Regions from separate parts of the Bacillus marinisedimentorum genome, predicted to be linked through region 3. Evidence: riboswitches for the same ligand, from Rfam matches in the RefSeq annotation. Region 3 holds a riboswitch; each other region holds the start of a gene.
The links. Region 3 has a riboswitch for S-adenosylmethionine ahead of A4U59_RS15845 (hypothetical protein). Riboswitches for the same ligand answer to the same signal wherever they lie in the genome.

Region 1 (7,832 bases), on a different contig from region 3:
TTACGCTGTGCTGGCGGCCCACCTTTTGGTCAGACAAATAAATGCCTAGCAGGCCTTTATTGATCATCCGGTGAAATTGACGATTCGGCAATTGATCAGTATGCTTATCCGCTTCCCGGATAAAATGCTTGAAACGCTCGAGCATTTCCCCGTCATGAGGGTAGTAAAAGCAAAAATTCAAATCACCGCCATCCCTGTCCTCTTCCTGGTCAATGAAATAATCCAATAAGATATGGAGCCCCTGTATATATGGAAAATAGCCGTTCATGACTTTTCGGGCCTGTTCCTCTGTAAACTCTTCCTTGAACCCGTAAGAAACAAGACAAAAGATTCCAAGAGTGGAACCAGCACATGCAGAAAATTCATACCATGTCATTTCAGGAAGGCTGCTCTTATTCTTTTCAAACCAGGCCTCCAGTCTTGGAACCCTTTCTTCCGCATGGACATGTTTATGTACCTGAAGATCACAGTAATAGTCCGCAAGTTGATAAAGCATCGGCGAAATCATTTCATAATGCGGAACCTGCGCCAAACTATTCTGGCAGGCAAGGACTAGGCTTTTCAAATATCCGCCATCATTTTGCTCTGCTCGATGCCGATAATAATCAGCTGTCGGTGCACCCGGTGTAAGGGCATGGAGCATCGATTCGTGAAGGGCAGTAAAATCATCGGCATCCTGAGAAGTGCTGCGGTCACACAAATTATCAAGATAATCGCTTATTGTCTGATATGCTGTAATGAATTCAATGCTCGTTTTCAAATCACGCCCAGCGAGGATGCCATAAATCGATCCGCCTTCACAGTGGAACGTTTTCGTTTGTATGCTTGCAAGCGCCTGTTTTCTCAGTTCTGGATCAGGTATCGATTCAGCCCGCCTCTTCCAGCGGTTTAACTGGTTATGGACTTCGGGGAGCACTTTCGTGTAGATGCCGGCCATCAGGGTAACTGGTGTTTTCGGTACTGCACCCAAGCGATCACTCCTGTTCATTTTGTAACTTTTTTTCCCAGGCAAGATTTTCAAGGGTCATATCCACAAAGCTTTTTGCCATCTCAAAAACCTGTTCCCTTTCTGGATCATTGAATACTTCATGGTATAAGCCAGCCCATTCTTTATACATCTTTTCGTTCACTGGAAGCTTGTCAAAAAATTCACGTACAAGCACTTTATCTATAATTTTATCCTCTCCGCCCTGGAATAATAAAACAGGAACGTCAGGAAAATTCAGCACCTGTTCGGACGCTTGCTTTATTGCCTGGACCAGCTCCCGGTACCATCGGACGGAAACCTTGCGGACAATCAGGCTGTCATTTTCGTCCATTTCATTGATTTCCCTGTTCCGTGTCCCCATGCCGGGTTTCAAATGGGAATCAAACATCGCTCCCGGAAGTACTGCGTTCAATGCCTTGGATGCCATTTCCAGCCTTTTCGGAGGCGGTTCTACAAGACCGAGCGCCGGTGATGATAACAGGACGGCCGCAACGGGGAAATGCTTTTCCTGCATTGACCTGATGGCTATCAGCCCGCCCATGCTGTGCCCCAGTAAAAATACCGGGAGCTCGTATGTGAATGCTTCTTTCAGCCACATTTCAACCGCTTCGATATACTCATCGAATGAATCAATATGGCCCCGCCGGCGTGTTGAGGTTCCCTGGCCGGGCAAGTCACCCATGATGACATGAAAGCCTGCCGCCCTCCACATTTCAATCAGCCATGAATATCTGCCATGGTGCTCCCCTGCTCCATGAACCATGACCATAACCGCTTTTGCATTGTCAGCCTCCCATTTCCACATCGTGCTCGCTCCTTTTTAATCTTTTCTTCTATATCGACTTTTCTGGTACACTGGTTTTATACAGGATACGTTATATTTTAACGTTGTAATTAAGAATGATTTTGAAAGGCAGGAACTGAAATGATTTACAGCTATAAAGGGAAAACTCCGCAGATCTCCAACAGTGCCTATATCGCTGATTATGTCACAATCAGCGGCGATGTATCAATCGGCAAGGATTCAAGTATCTGGTTTAACACATCCATCCGCGGCGATGTCGCCCCGACCATCATCGGGAACGGGGTGAATGTCCAGGACAATTGCGTACTCCACCAGAGCCCGGGCAACCCGCTTATCCTTGAAGACGGCGTTACTGTCGGGCACCAGGTCATTCTCCATAGCTCCATTATCCGGAAGCACGCCCTCATCGGCATGGGGTCAATCGTCCTGGACGGCGCCGAAATCGGGAAAGGGGCTTTCATTGGAGCCGGCAGCCTTGTTCCGCCAGGCAAGAAGATCCCGCCCAATTCACTTGCATATGGACGTCCGGCGAAGGTTGTAAGGGAATTGAACGAGGAGGATCTGGAAGATATGGCGAGGATCCGCAGAGAATACATGGAAAAAGGCCATTATTATAAAAAACTTACCCCCATCGAGCCAAAGGATGATAACTAAAACGGCATTGTCAAATGGCAATGCCGTCCAGTGCTTTTTCCAATACTAATAATTCCCCGGTCAGCACAAAGAAATCATCTTTTTGACGTTTCGTTTCACTGAAGCCGGCTTTCCTGTAGAAAGCAAGGCCCCGCTGATTGCGGACTTCAACACAAACGCGCAGCGGCCCTTTTTTAACCGTCTGCATAACAGCCGCAAGCAGCTCGGTGCCGATCTTTTGCCGCTGGAATTCCGGCAGCACATAAAGCCGTAAAATTTCCCAGCCCGCCTCACGCTTGATGATTTCCATTATTCCTGTAATCGATCCGTCTTCTTCCGAAACAAGGAAATGGTGATTCTCGGATGATTCACTCTCTGAAATGGATTTCAGCAAGTTATCATAGGCATATACCGTTTCCATGAATTCTTCGGTTTCTTCCTTTGTATAAAACGTCCCATACGTATCCATCCAGCTTTTAACGGCAACTGTACGGACCGCTTGAGCATCCTTGCTTGTTGCAGGTCTAATTATCATCATAGCCTTCCCCCTGTTTTGTAATAATCCCTTTGTAAAAGATGCAAGGCTTGATCGCCAAATCATATGTCAGAAATCGAACAGCTTCCAGATGCCAATCAGGCATATTCCAGCAGCTGAATTTTCTTACTATTTATTCAATTATAAAACAGCAGGAAAGGAAAAGAAACGTGTGATTTCATTACAGTCACTTTTTGGCTTGATTTAAACAGGGTTTCGAGCCAAACAATTTCGCATGCATTCTCTGTGGGCGCGTGACGCGCCGTATAACGCCAAACGGCTTTTCGGTGTCGGCCCAGTGAGCGGGTTTCACGCCGTTTCTCCCGGTTTTTGAGCCAAATCTGCCGCTTTTCTTGCCAACTCCTTCAAATTTCACGCCACAACTGTTCGCTTTCACGCCATACGGGTGGTTTCACGCCATTCAAACGAATTTTCGCGCCATAGGAGCGGGTTTTCGCGCCGACCGGCTTTACGCTACGTCCAGGGTGCGGCTTTCGCGCCGTCTCTCCCGGTTTTCGCGCCAAATCTGCCGCTTTTCTTGCCACCTCTTTCAAATTTCACGCCACAACTGCTCGCTTTGGACGCCATACGGGTGGTTTCACGCCATTCAAACGAATTTTCGCGCCATAGGAGCGGGTTTTCGCGCCGACCGGCTTTACGCTACATCCAGGGTGCGGCTTTCGCGCCGTTTCTCCTGGTTTTCGAGCCAAATCTGCCGCTTTTCTTGCCAACTCCTTCAAAATTCACGCCACAACTGTTCGCTTTCACGCCATACGGGTGATTTCACGCCATTCAAACGAATTTTCGCGCCATAGGAGCGGGTTTTCGCGCCGACCGGCTTTACGCTACATCCAGGGTGCGGCTTTCGCGCCGTTTCTCCCGGTTTTCGCGCCAAACCGATTACGTTTCACGCCGATATAGCCCGCTTTCACGCCACTTGGTTTGTTTCACGCCGTTCAAGCATTATTTCGCGCCAAAAAGCTGCGCGCTCAGGCCCTCTGACCGGATTTCTCCCCAAACAGCTCCGCGAACAGACCCCATGAATTACACCTCACACTAAAGGAAAGAAATTTTCCGACTGGCCTTAAGTGGGTAATCTCTAAAAAAAGCTCAGAACCGCTAATTAAAACGATTCTGAGCCTTTATTATTGTTCAGGATTCTCTACAGAATGAACTGCTTAAAAGATTCAGCAGTGATTTTAACACTATCCAAACACTTATTCAGCAGAAGCGAGTTCCTTCAGCGCGCCGGCTTTATCGGCTTTTTCCCACGGAACATCGATATCCGTACGGCCGAAATGACCGTATGCCGCTGTCTGTTTGTAAATCGGTTTTCTCAGGTCAAGCATTTTAATGATGCCTGCCGGACGTAAATCAAATGTCTGGCGGACCATTTCCACCAGTTTCTCTTCAGAAACTTTTCCTGTTCCGAACGTATCAATTGAGATGGAAACAGGCTGGGCAACACCGATGGCGTAAGCAAGCTGCACCTCGCATTTGTCAGCAAGGTCTGCAGCTACGATATTCTTGGCGACATAACGGGCCGCATATGCTGCGGAACGGTCCACTTTTGTCGGATCCTTACCGGAAAAGGCCCCTCCGCCATGGCGGGCATAGCCTCCATACGTATCGACAATGATTTTTCGTCCAGTCAAACCGGCGTCACCGAGCGGACCGCCGATGACGAACCGGCCTGTCGGGTTGATGAAAAATTTCGTGTCTTCATCAATCAGGTTTTCAGGAACAATCGGCTTGATGATATATTCTTTGATATTCCGCTGAATCTGTTCAAGCGAAACTTCCGGATGGTGCTGTGTCGAAATGACGATAGTATCAATCCTGACAGGATTGTCATTTTCATCATATTCCACCGTCACCTGTGTCTTTCCATCAGGGCGTAAGTATGGGAGGATTTCTTCTTTGCGGACTTCTGTCAGCCTGCGGGCAAGCTTGTGCGCGAGTGAAATCGGCAAAGGCATCAGTTCCTCTGTTTCCCTTGTGGCGTACCCGAACATCAAGCCCTGGTCGCCGGCTCCGATTGCTTCTATTTCGGCATCTGTCATTTGCCCTTCCCTTGCCTCAAGAGCCTTATCAACGCCCATCGCAATATCGGGGGACTGCTCATCGATAGATGTCAAAACTGCACAAGTTTCCGCATCAAATCCGTATTTTGCCCGTGTATATCCGATTCCTTTTACGGTTTCACGCACAAGCTTCGGAATATCCACGTATGTCGAAGTGGTAATTTCACCTGTTACAAGGACAAGCCCTGTATTTACTGTTGTTTCACAGGCGACACGTGCATTCGGGTCGCTCTTTAAAATTGCATCAAGAATGGCGTCTGAAATCTGGTCACAAATTTTATCGGGATGCCCTTCTGTCACCGATTCAGACGTAAACAAACGGCGGGTTTTTGTCATGGAACACTAGTACCTCCTTAAATAAAGACTGCTGATTGATACGGTACTCATTTCCCTAAAGGGATTATAAATTAACTTCCTCTTTGGCCTCTTGATGCCTGAAAGAGTCCTGTCAGCGGCAATAACAGGCAAATGATCCCCCCTTGCAGCAATTAACTCCGCTGCCCGGCAGGTTGCTATACTTCCAAAGCCTAAAGATGGGCTGAAAGTATAAAAAAACCTTCCCGTTTGAGGAAAGGTTTTACGCTCTTGCCTTTCGCTCTTATCGATCAAGGCTGTCCGCCTTGCTCAGGTTAGCACCTTTTCACATAGGGTGACGGTTGCCGGGTTTCGTTGGGCCTGTCCCTCCACCAGCTCGGGATAAGAGTATCCGTTCGCGTGCTATCATAACGCATTGGTCGAACCATGTCAATAAAACCGTCATGAACATCCGGACGTTTCAGGCAGTTTCCTCGTTTATTGTGTGAATAATATAAACATCCATTCCTTCTATTATCGTTATATTCCTTTCTTACGGTGTCTGCTTATAACCAAACTTATTCAATTTTACAGGTAACAGGCTGCCATTGTTCACGCCTGACACAGCCCTTTTCATCCGTTTCCTTCACAAACTTTTCATTCCCTGTGGCCAGCAAAATTCAAATGTATTTCAGTTCCTGAATCTGTACAAAGTAATGCCAACAGCTTACCTAAGGCACAGTAAGTGCATTTGTATCATATTGATACATAAACGTATTGAAAGGGATTTCAATATTAGAACACATTTTCCTTTTAAAGAGAAAAACTTGAAAATTTTTATAAAAAATTGCAAAATAAGTGTTTTCTGATGAAGAGACGGGCATATATAAGTATATTTTTCAGGTAAGCAACTTGTTTAGTGTAGACTGAAAAAATAAATGTGTTATACTATTTTTAGCATATCGAATCAAGTGTAAAACTCGGTCATTTATCCCTATGGGACCAAAGATTTTACACCTTCTGTTCCACAGCGGAGTCTCATAAGGAATCTCATATTATGAAGAAAGAAGGTTTGTGTAATGAACTCAGTAGATCTTACAACCGGCCTGGCCGCCATCCTGAATGGCAATAATGTCCGGCATAACCTATCCGTACCAGAATTGACTGAAAAGGCGCTTCTCCGCAATGAAGGGGTTTTGACATCAACCGGAGCACTCAGGGCTACAACCGGAAAATATACCGGGCGCTCCCCTAAAGATAAATTTATTGTAGAAGAAGCCTCCACAAAAGATAAAATAAATTGGGGACCGGTGAACCAGCCGATTTCCGCGAGTGTATTTGAAGCGCTTTACGACAAAGTCCTTACTTATTTGAAAGAACAGCAGGAATTGTTTGTATTCAAAGGTTTCGCCGGTGCTGACAAACGTTACCGCCTGCCTATCCAGGTTGTAAACGAGTATGCATGGCATAACCTGTTTGCCCGACAGCTTTTCATCCGCCCGAACGAAGAGGATCTCAGGGATCATGAAGCCGAATTCACGGTGATTTCCGCACCTGGCTTCAAAGCTGATCCTGCGGTGGATGGGACGAATTCCGAAACATTCATCATCATTTCCTTCGAGAAACGTATCGTATTGATTGGCGGAACCGAATATGCCGGCGAGATTAAAAAGTCGATTTTCTCCGTGATGAATTATATTCTTCCTGAACGCGGTACCCTGTCTATGCATTGTTCAGCGAACGTAGGCCAGGAAGGAGATGTCGCCCTGTTCTTCGGTCTTTCCGGTACAGGGAAAACGACTCTTTCTGCAGACCCGAACCGGCGCCTTATCGGCGACGATGAGCACGGCTGGTCCGAGAACGGCATTTTTAACATTGAAGGCGGCTGCTATGCAAAATGCATCAATTTATCGCAAGAAAAAGAGCCTCAAATCTGGGATGCCATCCGTTATGGATCCGTGCTTGAAAATGTCATACTCGATGACCATTCTCGTGTAGCCGACTATGACAATACAACATTGACTGAAAATACAAGGGCGGCATATCCGATTGATGCCATAGATAATATCGTCATTCCGAGTGTCGCAGGACATCCGAACACCATTATTTTCCTGACGGCCGATGCATTCGGCGTCCTCCCTCCTATCAGCCGGCTGACGAAGGAACAGGCAATGTATCACTTCCTGAGCGGATATACTAGCAAACTTGCCGGAACTGAACGCGGGGTCACTTCTCCTGAAGCAACCTTCTCAACATGCTTCGGGTCGCCGTTCCTGCCTCTTCCTGCACACGTATATGCTGAAATGCTCGGAGAAAAAATTGATCAGCATAACGTCCAGGTCTTCCTCGTGAATACAGGCTGGACCGGTGGTGAGTACGGAGTTGGAAGCCGCATGAACCTTCCTTATACACGGGCAATGGTCCAGGCAGCGCTAGAAGGCGAACTGAACTCTGTAGAAACAGTGACAGACCCGATTTTCGGCCTGCAAATGC
Region 2 (7,832 bases), on a different contig from region 3:
TCAGAACTTGGCGATATCGTTTTTGTCGAATTGCCGGAGGTCGGAGATGAAATCAAAACAGATGAGCCGTTTGGCAGTGTTGAATCTGTAAAAACGGTTTCTGAATTGTATGCTCCGCTAAGCGGAAAAGTTGTCGAAATCAACAGCGAGCTTGAAGACAGCCCTGAGCTTGTCAACGAGTCTCCATATGAAAAAGCATGGATGGTCATCGTTGAGCCTCAAGATACAGGCGAAATCGATAGCCTGATGACGGCAGAACAATATCAGGAAATGGTAAGTGAAGAAGACTAAAAACTAACGAAAAACCCCGGTGCAAACCGGGGTTTTGTTATGCTGTAAAAAAGATGTACATGCCAAGCGGCTGCAAGGCCCCGCTGCAGACTTGATAGAGTGTTTAGCGTTTCATTAATACAAACTTGCCGGATTGGAATTGTTACCAAACAAACTAATAGAAGAAAACGGGTAATCTATGTATACAATAGTAAGAGAAACCGAAAAGATATTTAAAAAGCAGGTGACCTACATGGAGGACCGGGTAAAGAAAGTGATTATCGTAGAAGGAAAGTCAGATAAGAAAAAAATCCAGCCGATCATAAATGAAAATGTACAGATCGTTTGCACACACGGAACGATGGGTGTTGAAAAGCTTGATGAGTGGGTGGAAATGTTTTATGACCTTGACCTATATATTCTGGTTGATGCAGATTATTCCGGAGATAAACTAAGGCGGCAATTTGTACAAGAGTTTCCGTTTGCCCGCCATCTATATATTGATCGTGTCTACAAAGAAGTCGCTGCCGCGCCTGAGCAGCACCTTGCCATGGTGCTTGCAAGCGCAGATATTAATATCCACCCTGAATTCCTAATAGGACCGGGAAGTGAAAACAGATGAAGGATGCGAAGCAACAGGATATCCTCCAGGCCATTAACAGCGGACAGACAGGCGCTGTTTACTTTTATACACCAATGTGCGGAACGTGCAAATTGGCAGGTAAAATGCTTGAAGTAACGGAAGCAATGCAGCCAGGGCTGCAGATTCTGAAAGGGAATCTTAATATAATGCCAGCGATAGCAGAACAATGGGAGATTGAAAGTGTTCCGTGCCTGCTGTTATATGGTGCAGGCGGCACTGAAAAAATGTATGCGTTCCATTCAGTGGAGCACGTAAACAAAAAGCTGAAAAAACATTGGATGAGCAGACTCCGTCATTGAACCTCCATTGTAAAAATACAAGCACCCACTAGATAATCCGAGTGACTGCAGTCTAAACCATATAAACGTCCAGGTTTCTTGCTGGAGGATTAGGATTTGAAGGAAAAAAGTCAAACGGCATCAAAAATCACTATATGAATCACACCGAAATTACAAGGCAATTAAAATAATACACGCTGTGAAAATGCCTGGAAGTCTGAACATTTTTCAATATATCACCTTATTGACCTAACAAACCCTTTAATGAAATTAAAACTCTTCAATAGCCTCTTCGAAAAGTTGCATTTTAGAACGGTTGTTAATTTCCGCGGAGCAGCCGGCAAGGCTGAGAAACTAGTCGAATGAAAGCCCCCACATCACCAATTGACCGATTCAGGTGATTAGCAAATGCGCGGGGAGGTAACAAACCGCGTTCTGCTTGGAAGTAAAAGCCATGGCGGCCTATACGGGAATTGAACGAGTATACTTTCAGAACTGTCTGGGTGGCAAGTTGATGCACCTGATACAGCTTCTGTGTTTCTTTTCCCTGAATTGATGTTGCAACTGAGTGGATTGAAGCGATTGTCTGCAGTTTAAAGGAGCGGGCAAGATACATGACAGCGGATTTCCTTATTCCGCAATCCTGCCCGTTTGTTTAATGTATAACATGAATATCCAGTAACCTTTATTTTTAAGACGGGTGCACGGCATTCATGCAAATAACTTCCCAGGACCCGGGCCGTTTGTCTCAATTTCAGTATGTTTAGCGAAATATGCGATAAATGTTTTTACAAAAAATAAATTGTTGGATATAGTAATTTAAGAAGTGAATTTACTGTGAATATTTTGAATACAATTCCAGTAATTACATAATCTTTCGGCAATTGGATTTTTTTCACTGGATAAAAATACCAATAATATGAAAGAAAAGGATGCTATTTTACGGTTTAAAAACAATTCGATTGCAAACATTCTCTTGACTGCTCTACATGTGGTATAAACGTTGTGTGCCCTTTTTGCTGAAAAAGCGGCAGGGTGGTTTGGATCATCTCTCAATCCCCAACTCAAACGTCTAATAAGGATGAGGTGAATGGAATGGCACCGTTAAGCATGGGTGTTTTAAAAAAGCGATTTACGCGAAATCCTGAAACGATAGAAGAAAAAGTCACCCTTGCGCAGCAGGGGGATTATTTGACCAGAAATGATTTGATCAAAGAATATCAGCCATTTATAAAAAAAGTGATATCAAAAGTTTGTCATCGTTATGTAAATGAAGAGATGGATGAATACAGTGTCGGTCTAACGGCATTTAATGAAGCGATTGACCAGTATTCAGAAAAAGAGGGCAGCCGCTTCTTGACATTTGCCAACATGGTTATCCGCAGGCGCGTGATTGACCATATCCGAAGGGAACAGCGCCAGACCCGCAACCTCGTGTTCCATTATGAGGAAGAGACTGAAGACAATGTCCAGGAGGAAACGTTCGCAGAACAAAAGGCGTCTATTGACCAGTATACCCGGGAAGAGGAAAGCGCTGAACGGGTAACTGAAATCATGGAATATCAAAAATTGCTTGCACAGTATGATATAACCTTTGAAGCACTTGTTAAACATTGTCCGAAACATATTGATGCACGTGATAATGCGAAAGAAATCGCTTATTTGATCGCGCACGACGAAGAACTCTCCCGCTATCTCAAAGACAAAAAAAGGCTGCCGATAAAAAATATAGAAAAAATGGTGGATTGCAGTCGTAAAACAATAGAGAGAAATCGAAAGTATATAATAGCAGTTGCGCTAATATATCTTGGCGATTTTCATTCATTACAGTCTTACATTGAGATATAAAGGGGGGAGTCAATGGTGAAACGCGGAATCATAATGGAAATTAACCGTAAGAAAGCGGTTGTCATGACGAGGAACGGGGCATTCGAGCAAATCCGTCTGAAAAAAGGCCAGGATGTGCAGCTCGGAGAAGAAATTTTAATCCCTGAAGAACCTCAAAAGCGGGTGTTTCCTTCATTCGCACCGTCAATTACTGTGGCAGCTGCAGTTGCGGCGTTTATTATCGCGTTTGCCGGGATTTTTTCGTTCAATACCGAGCCAGTAGCGGCGTATGTAAGTATTGATGTGAATCCCAGTATGGAAGTCGGGGTGAACCAGGACATGAAGGTCCTTGAGTACACCTCGCTGAACGATGATGGCAAGGCGTTGCAAAAAGAAATAGATAAGTTGAAAGGCTTGCCGCTTGCCGAGTTTGTAGAATCGGTTGTTGCACTAATAAAAGAAAAGGGATATTTTAACTCTAATCAGGATGTACTGCTTGCTTCCACATCAATGCTGGAAGATAAAAATGACAAAGAGAAAATGCAGCAAGCACTTGCACGCGAGCTCGTTGCAGTACAAAACCGTCTATTAACACAAAATGAAGAGATCGCCGTAAAAGTTGTATATGCTGATGAAGAAACAAGGGAACATGCTAAACAGAACGGCATTTCTACCGGTAAATACCTTGTTTATGAAGATGCTGTCAAACAGGGGAACGAGCTGACAATGGATGAGGCTAAGACACTTTCAGTAACTGAACTGAAAAAGAAAGCCGAACCACGCCCTGAAATGGATAAAAATGGAAAGGGAGTAAATATTCAGCATGCCGGAGGCAATAAAGATGAAAAAGCCGTACCTAATTCAAATGCACCTGGCCAAATAAAGAAGAACGAGAAGCAGGGCGCTCCTGGGTTTGAAGACAAGGAACCGCCGGGCCAGACTGGAAAGTCAAATGGTCATTCCAACGGGAATGGAAAAGGAAACGCTGAAAAAAAAACAAATAATGGCTCAATGAATAAGTCCGATTCAGTTGATAAAGAAGGCAAGAGTAATGCTGGCGGCAACAAACAGAAAGATAAAAAGCAAAATAACAGCCAGGGTAAAAACAAAGTCAACAAACAGCAAAATAATTCCAACGGCAAAAATAACCAATAAATAGCGGAGAAAAAGGCGATTTGTTTTTACATATTACCTTATTTCTCGGGAAATAATGACACAGGCTTTTTTAAAGCCTGTGTTTTCTGTTTTGGTAACGGTGAAGCACTGAGTGACAAAAAATGACCGGGTTCTGCCTTAATGCGCAAATATAACTTCCGATCTGCAGCGTGTCAACTTTTACACAAACAGCCGCACATCCGCTTTTTGAAAATATTGTCGGACGATTTTTCAAGGAAATTCGATGGGGAAGGCGAATTCCAGGGTAAAGATGTTTCCTTGAAAGCGGTGATGAACATGTTTGTGGTTTCGCTAACAAAAATGATAGCAGGTGCGGGAAATGCTCCTCATCTACAGCCGTTATTCAAAAAACCAGAAATGATGATGTTCTTCTTTTCGGAAGAGGAGGCTGCAGCAGTGGAGTTGTCAGATAAAGGGCTGCGACTTTTATATGCGCTTCCGGACACATGCCCGGACATAATTATTCGCGGGTGCGATGGAGCGCTCGTGAATTTGATAACCGGAATGAAGCCGCTCCGCACCCTTGAACGGGATAAAGAGCTCTCAGTCAAGTGTACATTCAGGAATAAGCTCTGGCTGGAGTCCCTTTTTCTGATGAGCAAGCATCACGGCCAAAACATCATTTGAGCAGTGTGCCGAGTGATTGGATGATGTCCATGAAATCAGCACGGTCATCAAATGAGGCTTCGATTTCATGATGCTGGTTAAGCAAAAATGTGGCAGGCACCCCTGTGCATTGATAGGCATCATATGCGTTTGTCCCCTCATCCATAAGGATAGGGAATGTCCACTGCTGTTCGCGTGCCATCTTTAAAGCGTTTTCCGTACTGGCCTCACGCCCTGTTACGTTGATTGTAATGAATGCCAGGTCTGTTTCTGCAGGAAGTGTTTTATAAAAAGCATCTTTTTGAGGCAAATCCCGCTGGCAGTCCGGACACCATGATACCCAGAACGTGATCATGACATTTTTTCCTCTGTAGTCATCCAAAGATACAAGGTTTCCTGTTTGTATGTCCTTTAATGTGAACCCCGGTGCCTTCATCAAACCATCCTCCCAACTATAGCCGGTTTCCGCTGGGTAAGCTGCCGGCAGTGTTCTTCTTTTCATGTTAAACTTCATCAAGTTTCTGTTTCCCATCGTAAAGGAAAAGGCGGCTGTACGCAATTGTCAGCCCGTGTCGTTTAAGCTGTTTTTTTGGACTATTTTGTTGACAGCTAATGATAGGCGTGCTAATATCTTCATTAGTTTCAAAAACATTAGTCGTTTAACTCAATAAAGTGTGATTGACTCTTATCACGAGAGGTGGAGGGACTGGCCCGATGAAACCCGGCAACCGGCAGGCATGATGCTTGTAAAGGTGCCAATTCCTGCAAAGCTGAGGCTTTGGGAGATGAGAGAAAGGAATTGTTCATTAAACCTTTCTGCTCATCTGTGCAGAAAGGTTTTTTTATATTGAATGGGTGAACACTTTTTTTGGATGCGCCTTAAAATGCAGATGTCATTATTTATGGAAGAAATGAGGAAACAGCATGATACAGTTATCCAATATCGAGAAAGTCTTTAAGTCCAAAAAGGGACCGATCGAAGCTGTCAAAGATGTAAACCTTACGATCCAAAACGGTGAAATATACGGCATTATTGGATACAGCGGTGCAGGGAAAAGTACGCTGATCCGTATGCTTAATGGATTGGAAAAGCCTACAGGAGGCACAATCACAGTCGGTGATTGGAATATGAATACGTTATCCGGCCGTGAACTCAGGCTTGCCCGCCAGGAGATCGGAATGGTGTTTCAGCATTTCAATCTGCTCTGGTCACGAACGGTCTATGATAATATTGCATTTCCGCTCGAGATATCAAGAGTAGCCAAAAAGGAACGGAACGAACGGGTCCTCGAGCTGATTCGGCTTGTCGGCCTGCAGGGGCGCGAAGATGCATATCCATCTGAGTTGAGCGGAGGCCAGAAACAGCGTGTCGGAATCGCACGCGCCCTTGCCAATAATCCGAAAGTGCTGCTATGCGATGAAGCAACATCTGCACTTGACCCGGAAACGACCGATTCGATTCTTGACCTGCTCGTTGATATTAATGAGCGATTCGGCCTGACAATTGTGTTGATTACTCATGAGATGCATGTCATTCATAAAATCAGCCACCGGGTAGCGGTTATGGAAAACGGCCGTGTTGTTGAAGAAGGAAACGTTAGAGATGTATTCCGAAAACCGAAACAGCAAGTGACGAGACGGTTTGTGAAACAGGTGACCGAGCCTGATGAAGCTGAAGAAACGATTGAGCATCTGCTTGCCCAGTATGAACACGGCAAGGTTATTCAACTGACGTTCATCGGGAATGACGCGGAAGAGCCTGTCATAAATGAAACGATTAAGAAATTCGAAGTGATCGTCAACATTCTGCAGGGCAAAGTGCAGCAGACAAACAGCGGCACATATGGGACATTGTTTGTCCATTTCTCCGGAGATGATGATGAAGTGAACCGGGCAATCAGCCATATCAGGAAACGCGGAGTGGAAGCAGAGGTGCTGCAAAGTGTTTGAAAATGTCATTTGGGATAAAGTCTGGGAAGCGACGCTGGAAACATTGTATATGACTGTGATTTCTGTTGCCGCCACTTTCATTTTGGGGATTGTATTAGGCCTATTGCTGTTTTTGACCTCACGGGGAAATCTGTGGGAAAACAGGCTGTTGAATAGTATTATTGCAGGATATGTAAATATATTCAGGTCGATTCCTTTCATTATATTAATTATATTGCTGATTCCTTTTACAAAGCTGCTGGTCGGCTCAATGCTGGGAGCAAAAGCGGCATTGCCGGCGCTTATTTTCGGAGCGGCGCCCTTTTATGCCAGGATGGTGGAAATCGCCCTCCGTGAAATTGATAAAGGCGTCATCGAAGCCTCGCGGGCGATGGGTGCAAGTACATGGACAATCATATTCAAAGTATTTTTGCCGGAATCAATGCCGGCTCTTATATCCGGTATTACTGTCACCGCGATTGCACTTGTAGGCTACACAGCGATGGCAGGAGTAGTTGGAGCCGGCGGGCTAGGGGACCTTGCTTATCTTGAGGGATTCCAGCGCAGCCATAATGATGTGACAGTCGTCGCAACAATCGTCATCTTGCTCATTGTATTTGTTCTCCAATTTATTGGTGATATAGCAGTAAACAAAATAGATAAACGCTAGGAGGATTTTTCATCATGAAAAAACTAATTCTTACAATTAGCATTGTATTATTAATCGGGGTACTGGCCGCATGCGGCGGAAATGAAAGTGGAAGCGGAGAGAGCAAGAAGCTTGTTGTCGGTGCTTCAAATGTACCCCATTCAGAAATACTTGAAGAAGCCAAGCCGCTCCTTGAAGAAAAAGGCGTTGACCTTCAGATTGAAACATTCCAGGATTATATTCTTCCAAATAAGGCTCTTGAAGAAGGTGAGCTTGATGCAAACTACTTCCAGCACATACCATATCTGGAAGATCAGAAGAAAAAACACGGGTATGACTTTGTCAACGCTGGAGGAATCCATATTGAGCCTATCGGTGTTTATTCCCAGGAATATAAAAGCTTGAACGACCTGCCGGAAGGTGCAACGGTTGTCATGAGCAACTCTGTTGCAGA
Region 3 (7,832 bases):
ATTAAACGTAGACTGTCCGTCACCGCCCGTGCCGCACGTATCCAGTACATCCAGCTCCTTTGAATCGAGGATTGCCATCCGTCCCCGCATCGCTTTTGCAAACCCTGTGATTTCTTCAGCTGTTTCGCCGCGGAACCGAAGTACAGTCAAAATGCTGGCCAGCTGGGTCGGCAGTACATTTCCGCCCATCACTTCATCCATGACAGCAAATGCCTGCTGTTCTGTTAAATGTTCTCCTGCCAATAACCTGTCAAGCACGTTTCTCAGCAATTAGCTCCTCCCCTTTCTCGTTATTCCCGAACAATTCTTCAGCTATATCGAGCGCCTCCAAAAGCGCACTTGCTTTATGGATCGTTTCCATGTATTCTTTCTCCGGATCGGAGTCAGCCACAATGCCGGCACCGGCCTGGACAGAGGCTTCCCCGTCTTTCACCACCATTGTCCGGATTGCAATGCATGAATCCACATTCCCATCAAATCCTGCATAAATGATGCCGCCGGAATAGATGCCTCGTGCCGTCGGCTCCAATCCGCACAAAATTTCCATCGCCTTCACTTTCGGAGCGCCGGAAACCGTTCCAGCGGGAAAGGCGGCCGCAAGTGCATCAAGCGGATGAACATCGCTGCGGAGCTCCCCTGTCACCTTGCTGACAATATGCATAACATGGGAAAACCGGCCGATCTCAGCCAGTAACGGTACGTTTACCGATCCGTACTTCGCTGTCCTTCCGGCGTCATTCCGGGCAAGATCAACGAGCATCATATGCTCGGCCAGCTCCTTCTCATCTGCCAGCAGTTCTTTTGCAAGCAAGTCATCACGGTCAGGGTCCCCGGTCCTTCTTCTCGTTCCGGCGATCGGATTGATTTCAATCATGCCATTTTCGATTCCGACGAGTCGCTCCGGCGAACTTCCGATCACTTCACGTCCCCCGATCCGCAAATAAAACAAATACGGCGAAGGATTCAGCATGCGGAGCACCCGGTAAATATCAAAACCGGCCGCTGTCACCTTTCGTTTAAAACGCTGTGATAACACCGCCTGGAAGATGTCACCTTTAATAATATGGTCCTTGATTTTCTTCACGTCTGCCATGAATCCATGTTTTTCATAGTTGCTTTCCACGTGCCCTGCCGTAACGCGGAAATGATCCTGGAGCAATACTGATTCGTTCATGACAGGCGGATTTCGCAATTTATCGAGGAGTGCCCCGACCTCCTTTTCCGCCTGTTTATATGCGTCTATAAGCTCCTCTCTTGTTTCGTTTCCGTTTAAGCGGGCAAAATGGACAACCGTCACTTCCCTTGTTTTATGATCAAAGGTGATGAGGTCTGTGCAAAAAATGAACCGGTAACGGGGATGAGGGTCTGTGACCGGGAACGGAATCTTTTCGAAATCGGCAACTGCTTCATAAGTCATATAACCAACGCCGCCCCCTGAAAAAGAAGCATTGATGCCGGGTGTTTTGACTATAAGCTTGTTCTGTACATAATCAAAAGCATCTTTAAAAGAAGGCATCTGTACGATATGCCCTGTTTCTAACTCTTCAACTTGAAAAGTTCCAGTGTTCTCGCGGATTTCCATAAAAGGTTTTAAGCCGATAAACGAAAAACGGGACCGCTCATGGCCGTCTTCATTGCTTTCAAGCAAAAATGCCGCTTCTTCATCCAGGCTCTGGAAAATACGGACCGGCGTCAGTGTGTCACTGTAAAAACCGGTTGATAAAGGAATGGTGTGATGCGTTTTAGCATCACGTAAAAAGGATTGTAAGGAATAGGAATGCATAGACTCACCTCTCCATTGTTGATGGAGAATGAGGGGTTGAGGTAAAAAATGGAGGATAAAAAAAGATGAAATATGGGCACACTCCGCCCCTGATCACTTCCTGAACTCTGCTCTTTTCCTCTTCTATACTGTCCTCAACTCATCTTCTCATTCTCAGCTCTGCTCTGTACTCTGCTCTTTCCTGCATGTTTGAATACCGCTTTTGAATATTCAAACATCTTGTTGACAGTGTACGCACCTAACTACAAATTGTCAACCGTACTTTTTTACTTCTTTGTAATTTAATCCCTTCGATAAAAAACACCCGATACGCAAAAGATATATGCGTGCAACACTATTCACTTGCACGAAGGAGCCTTTTCATGAATTTAAAAACATTAAGGAGTGTCGTTATGGGAGTATTGAGCGGAAATCAAACCGATGAGCCACTTCATTATGGAGAAGTCTTTGCGGTGTGGAGCTACTATGCAGCTTCAAAAGCGGGTGTCGCCACACTTCAAACTTACATGAACCATACAGGGGATGAGGATCTCCGTAACTTGATCGATGAAATGCTTCGCAGTTCGAAGCCGGAAATCGAACAAGTGGAAACTGTTCTGAAAGAAAACGGCATTGCATTGCCGCCTGTACCGCCTGAACGCCCGGAAGCCAGCCTTGACCAAATCCCGGCGGGGGCACGAATCAACGACCCGGAAATAAGCGCGGCCCTTTCCAAAAATCTGGCGGAAGGCCTTGTCGCGTGCAGCCAGGCCATGGGGCAGGCAACACGTGAGGACATTGCCATGATGTTCGGCCAATTCCATTTGAATAAGGCGCAATTCGGTGCCCGGATGCTCCGCCTCAACAAAGAAAAAGGATGGATTATCCCTCCTCCACTTCACGTGCGGGTGCCGGAACCAGTCTAAAAAAAAGAGCAGGCTGTTTGCTGCAGCCTGCTCAATACATACCATTATCCTGCGTACATCATTGTCAAGTAGCGGCCTTTTACCGGGATATACAATCCCCTGTCAAAAAGGCTGTTCCACATTTCGCGGTCAAGCGCGTAAGGGCCTCTTCTCTGGTACCCTTTTACCGACTCATCCGAGAAGGAAAGGATATGATAACGCCCTTCATAAAGAACTTTGACATAAAAGCGGTTGTAAAACGGATTCAATGTTGCTTCTGCATGAGCATCAAACTCTTTAAGCTGCCGGTCCATGAAATTCACCACATGTCCGATGAACCTGGCCGGCGTCATACTTTTCGCCATGTGCCCTCGTGCGGTTCCATTGATGTTCATCAAGAATCTCCCCTTGAGAATATGGTCAAGGTATCAAGAGAGGTATGATAACGAAACAGGAATCCTGTTTCCGGAGAAAATAAAAACCCTTTTCGCTTTGGCGCAAAAAGAGTTTCCTCCGTTGCCATCATTCAAAGCGCAGCTTTGCTGGTTGGAGCACCTTGTCCCTTTCGGCAGGTTGCTGTGGAGTCAAAGAGCCAGATCTCTCGTCCACTCCTGATAACCTTATTGATATTTCCATTGTACCATACGAACCGCCAAAAAATAGGGTGACCTGCACATTGTTGCACAAAAAAAACAATTTTTCTGAAAACTGGCAGTTAGACCGAAATTTATCCGGGTACCATCTCTAAAGTATGCCGGATTGTTATACAAAAAGATAACGATTCTTGACTGACCGTTCCTCTCATTTGAACCAGCTCTCGCCAGAGGACGATACCCGGCTAATTGTTTCTATAACTAATTGTTTCGCGCCTCCTGTAACATGTTCAGGAATATCGCTGCCAGCATTCCCATTCGTCCGCCTTATAGCTGACGTTTATTACGAGATTCCGGCGGATTTACTTTACTCTGAGATATGTCTTCCTACTCAGCAGTTTTTTCATCATGTTTATGGCTGCAGCCGCATCCTCCCCCGCCATGCTTATGGTGATGCCCCTCATGATTGCTTTTGCAGCTTCCCTTTCCATGTCCTCCATGCTTATGCTTGTTCTTGCAGCCGCATCCCTTCTTTTCAGAACCTGCGGCAGTTACTTCGATTTCCTTCATCATATCCCTCTCCTTATGTAAAAATATAAAGCAGTCATTTTCTCCATAACTTACGTCAAATTTACCAGAAAGTTGAAATGAAAAACAGCGATGTTTCCACCCAGGCAATAGTGTTCATATAACGGCCTTTTTTTTGCCCCTTTTCAGTCACATTTCACCTCAGTGTATCCTTTAATGCTTTTTTGCATTTCAGTATTGAAATATTCAGAATTGTACGTATAATGGGATTTAAAACTTTAGGAGGGATTTTTTTGAAATCACTTGCCAGAGCGAGTACATTCGCAGGAAACACCTTTGCTGTCTGGGTTCTGTTATTTGCTGTCCTCGGCTTTCTGTATCCGGAAGGATTCACCTGGATTGGGCCGTACATAGCGATTTTACTCGGCATCATCATGTTCGGCATGGGCATGACCCTGACGTTCAGCGATTTCAAGGCTGTCGCACAGCAGCCGAAAAAAGTGGCGATCGGCGTGGGCGCGCAGTTTGTGGTCATGCCCCTTGTCGCATACGGACTTGCTGTTTTGCTGGAATTGCCTCCCGAAATTGCAGCGGGGGTCATTCTTGTCGGCAGCTGTCCCGGCGGTACAGCATCCAACGTCATGACATATCTCGCAAAGGGGAATACAGCACTGTCAGTCGCCATCACTTCTGTTTCAACATTGCTTGCTCCCATACTGACGCCCGCAATCACGCTGATGCTAGCAAGCAAATGGCTGCCGGTTTCTGCAGGCAGCCTGTTCTTATCAATTGTCCAAATTGTCATCATACCGATCATTCTTGGTCTTCTCGTTAGACTGGCATTCAAATCAACTGTGGAAAAAAGCACAGAAATCCTTCCGCTCATTTCCGTTATTGCGATTGTCGCCATCGTGGCAGCGGTCGTCGGCCTCAGCAAAGAAAAAATAGCAGAAACAGGACTTCTTCTGTTTTCAGTTGTTATGCTGCATAACTTGATCGGCCTTTTCATCGGATACTGGGCCGCAAAATTATTTAAAATGGATCACTCGGATTCAAAAGCAATTTCAATCGAAGTAGGCATGCAAAATTCAGGACTTGGCGCCGCACTTGCAGCCGCACATTTTTCACCGCTGGCAGCTGTACCCAGCGCCCTGTTCAGTGTCTGGCATAACATTTCCGGGCCGCTGCTTGCCACCTATTGGGGAAAAAACCATAAGCCTGGCATCAAGCAGGAAAAAACTTCCGGGCATCCGAAAGCCCCTGAAGTTTCATAATCATAAAAAGGTCCCAACCACTTTAACTAGTGATCCGGGACCTTCACTTTATTTTAATTCAAAATTTGCTTCCCCGACACCCAGATTGGCCTCAACTTCAATTTGAACATCTGTTTTACCGTAAGCATCATTGACGTATACGCCGTCTCCCTCAGAGATGAAACCGGCAATATTCGTTTCGCCGATTCCTTTATGCGTTTCGATTTTCACACCTGCCGATTTTGGCAAAATGACGGTTGTCTTGCCGACGCCGGTTTCGAAGGTGACATCAAAACTTTGCGGCCAATCGCCTGAAAGGTCTACGGATATATCACCGACACCCGCATTGATTTCCAGGCCGGAAAGATTTAAGCCGCTCAAATCCAATTCTGTGTCGGATGCCCCGGAATTCACGGCCAATTCAATCGGAATTTCTTTGTTGAGCCGTATGTTCCATTCGTTTTTTATATCGCCAACCGAAATATTGCCCAGGCTCTGTTTCTTTTGTTCAATCACTACTTTTCCTTTTTTCCCTCTAGAATCATATGTTGTTTCCGGCTCAAAATCTTTGTGGTTATATACAACAGTACCTTCCACCCACTCACGGGCACCACTTGAAACTGCCAGTTCTCCGGCTCCCAGTTTCAGTTCCACTTCCAGCTCCACGGCTTCATCCTTTTCAACAAGAATATCCGATTCCTCCGTCTCCCCGCTTACTGCCGTCTGGCATCCTGTAACAAACAGCAGCATGACAGCAATGCACCCTGAACTTACAATCCATTTCCTCATCTTGCATCCTCCTTTTTGAAAACGCGGACCCAACAGCAGCAGCCCTCCCTTCATTAAACATTTAAACCAGAACAAATGCGCAAGGCGCCCGCTTAGCTGGAGTACCCGCAGGTTGGTGCTCTTTCCTTCCGAAGGGGATCACCGCTTGTGACGATAGGCGCTGGCGCCTGAAGCTGAACGATACCCTTCTGGCTTTTTATCCACAACGCTTAAAATTTATAATTTCCTTAACAACAAAAAAGGAGAGCCCTTCATGAAGCTCTCCCAGGTGTCCGTTGCTAATTCATTTACCAAAATATGTATGATAGAGTAGGTGAAAAGCCTTATATCCTACTTTTAATTTTAATGTTGATTGGCATAGCTGTCAATCCGGCGCTTTTACTTCTTTGATTCGTTTACCGGTCATAGCACCCCGGACAAATCCCCGGCATAAATTAGCATGAGAGGTGATGAAAATGGCATACAGTGATGCAATTATTTACGTAGGACAGCTGGGGGCTGACACTTATACGCAATCCCTGCGCGGTGTCCTTTATACGGAAGATCAGATCGGTTTTATGGCGGACCGCATCCTGTGGACGGAGGGGCAAATCGGAGAGATGGCTGACCGCATCGTCTATGTCATTGAACTTTCCCAGTTCAATACAATCAAAGCCATGTACATGCTCACATCAATTTCCTTCATGGGAATTGACAGTACGATGAACAACCTATTCAGATATGCAGTAACCGTCAATCCGGTAAGTTATATTCCGTGGATATAATTTTTGCGGAAAAAGAGCCAGCCGGGTTCAATATGCAGTTCGGTTGAGAGATAATAATAAGTGTATTAACAAGCGGATTAGCACACAAATTCGCTTGTTTCATATTGTTTTTGAGGCACGAGCATTACATATTTTTAAGATGTTATTACAAAGGCAAAAAGTTTATTGTTAAAATAAATTTATGGATGTGTAAAACGTTACACTTAATAATAATGATGCCAAACTGCGTAACCAGAAGGGGATGGTAATGTAAATGAGTAAATTCACTAAATGGTTTACAGCCTCAATGTCATCAGCCGTTATAAGTTTAGTCGTGGTTTTTAATGTGGAAGATTTGGCGTGGCTGACGGGGGAACTAAAAAAGAGTGTATTATTATCGGGAACTTTGTCTACATATTTATTAGTAATTGCATCGCTGTTCTTCTTAGTGAAAGCGAATGCAGAACGCAAAATAACAAAAATGGTTCTATCTATCTTTACTTCGTTAATTCCATTATCCGTATTCATATTGAATACTTTCATCTTCACAGTCTATTTTATAGGAAAATAAACTCTTTTAAAAATACACTTAAACTAAAAGCTCTAAGTTGAATACAAATTCAAAATATAGAGCCTCCGCGTTTTTTATAAGTATTAGTTGTTTAAAAGTTGCACATTTACCCTGTGATTTCTGTTGTGAATTTTATTTTTCTACATAATAACCAACATAGAGGTTCTGTTTTCTTGCTGAAGCTTGGACTTTCACGCGCAAACCGGTGCTTTTCACGCCATATAGCTCGGTTTTCACGCCAACTCCTGGCCCGCGGGGGACGCGGTGCACGTTTTCACGCAGCATCCCGGTTTTTTCGCGCCAAACAGCTTGCTTTTCACGCCGTACCTTCCTCTTTTCACGCTAACCTGACGCTGTTTCACGCCAAACCCCCGTTTTCACGCGCAAACTGGTACTTTTCACGCCATATAGATCGGTTTTCACGCCAACGCCACGGCCCGCGGGGGCGCGGTGCACGTTTTCACGCGGCATCCCGCCTTTTTCGCGCCGTACCTTCCTCTTTTCACGCGGACCTGACGCTGTTTCACGCCAAACCTCCCTTTTCACGCGCAAACCGGTGCTTTTCACGCCATATAGCTCGGTTTTCACGCCAACTACTGGCCCGCGGGGGACGCGGTGCACGTTTTCACGCGGCATCCCGCCTTTTTCGCGCCAAACAGCTTGCTTTTCGCGCCGTACCTTCCTCTTT

Region 1: another riboswitch for S-adenosylmethionine. It lies ahead of metK (methionine adenosyltransferase); the one in region 3 lies ahead of A4U59_RS15845 (hypothetical protein).
Region 2: another riboswitch for S-adenosylmethionine. It lies ahead of A4U59_RS01310 (methionine ABC transporter ATP-binding protein); the one in region 3 lies ahead of A4U59_RS15845 (hypothetical protein).

What each region holds. Positions count from the first base shown of each region.
Region 1 covers NZ_LWBL02000029.1:50,338-58,169, forward strand. Annotated here, with positions in the region: gene A4U59_RS09015 (tetraprenyl-beta-curcumene synthase family protein) at 1-937, opposite strand, end outside; gene A4U59_RS09020 (alpha/beta hydrolase) at 975-1,793, opposite strand; gene A4U59_RS09025 (gamma carbonic anhydrase) at 1,914-2,447, shown strand; gene A4U59_RS09030 (GNAT family N-acetyltransferase) at 2,458-2,964, opposite strand; gene metK (methionine adenosyltransferase) at 4,179-5,381, opposite strand; SAM riboswitch class I at 5,641-5,748, opposite strand; gene pckA (phosphoenolpyruvate carboxykinase (ATP)) at 6,419-7,832, shown strand, end outside.
Region 2 covers NZ_LWBL02000005.1:171,926-179,757, reverse strand. Annotated here, with positions in the region: gene gcvH (glycine cleavage system protein GcvH) at 1-291, shown strand, start outside; gene A4U59_RS01345 (toprim domain-containing protein) at 524-892, shown strand; gene A4U59_RS01340 (thioredoxin family protein) at 889-1,212, shown strand; gene sigI (RNA polymerase sigma-I factor) at 2,287-3,039, shown strand; gene A4U59_RS01325 (anti-sigma factor domain-containing protein) at 3,052-4,173, shown strand; gene A4U59_RS21585 (hypothetical protein) at 4,381-4,821, shown strand; gene A4U59_RS01315 (peroxiredoxin family protein) at 4,814-5,302, opposite strand; SAM riboswitch class I at 5,483-5,592, shown strand; gene A4U59_RS01310 (methionine ABC transporter ATP-binding protein) at 5,725-6,750, shown strand; gene A4U59_RS01305 (methionine ABC transporter permease) at 6,800-7,399, shown strand; gene A4U59_RS01300 (MetQ/NlpA family ABC transporter substrate-binding protein) at 7,414-7,832, shown strand, end outside.
Region 3 covers NZ_LWBL02000052.1:5,250-13,081, forward strand. Annotated here, with positions in the region: gene trpD (anthranilate phosphoribosyltransferase) at 1-270, opposite strand, end outside; gene trpE (anthranilate synthase component I) at 251-1,783, opposite strand; gene A4U59_RS15840 (DUF3231 family protein) at 2,146-2,688, shown strand; gene A4U59_RS15845 (hypothetical protein) at 2,733-3,062, opposite strand; SAM riboswitch class I at 3,184-3,288, opposite strand; gene A4U59_RS21865 (hypothetical protein) at 3,623-3,760, opposite strand; gene A4U59_RS15855 (bile acid:sodium symporter family protein) at 4,082-5,062, shown strand; gene A4U59_RS15860 (toast rack family protein) at 5,111-5,830, opposite strand; gene A4U59_RS15865 (hypothetical protein) at 6,286-6,594, shown strand; gene A4U59_RS15875 (hypothetical protein) at 7,487-7,832, opposite strand, start outside.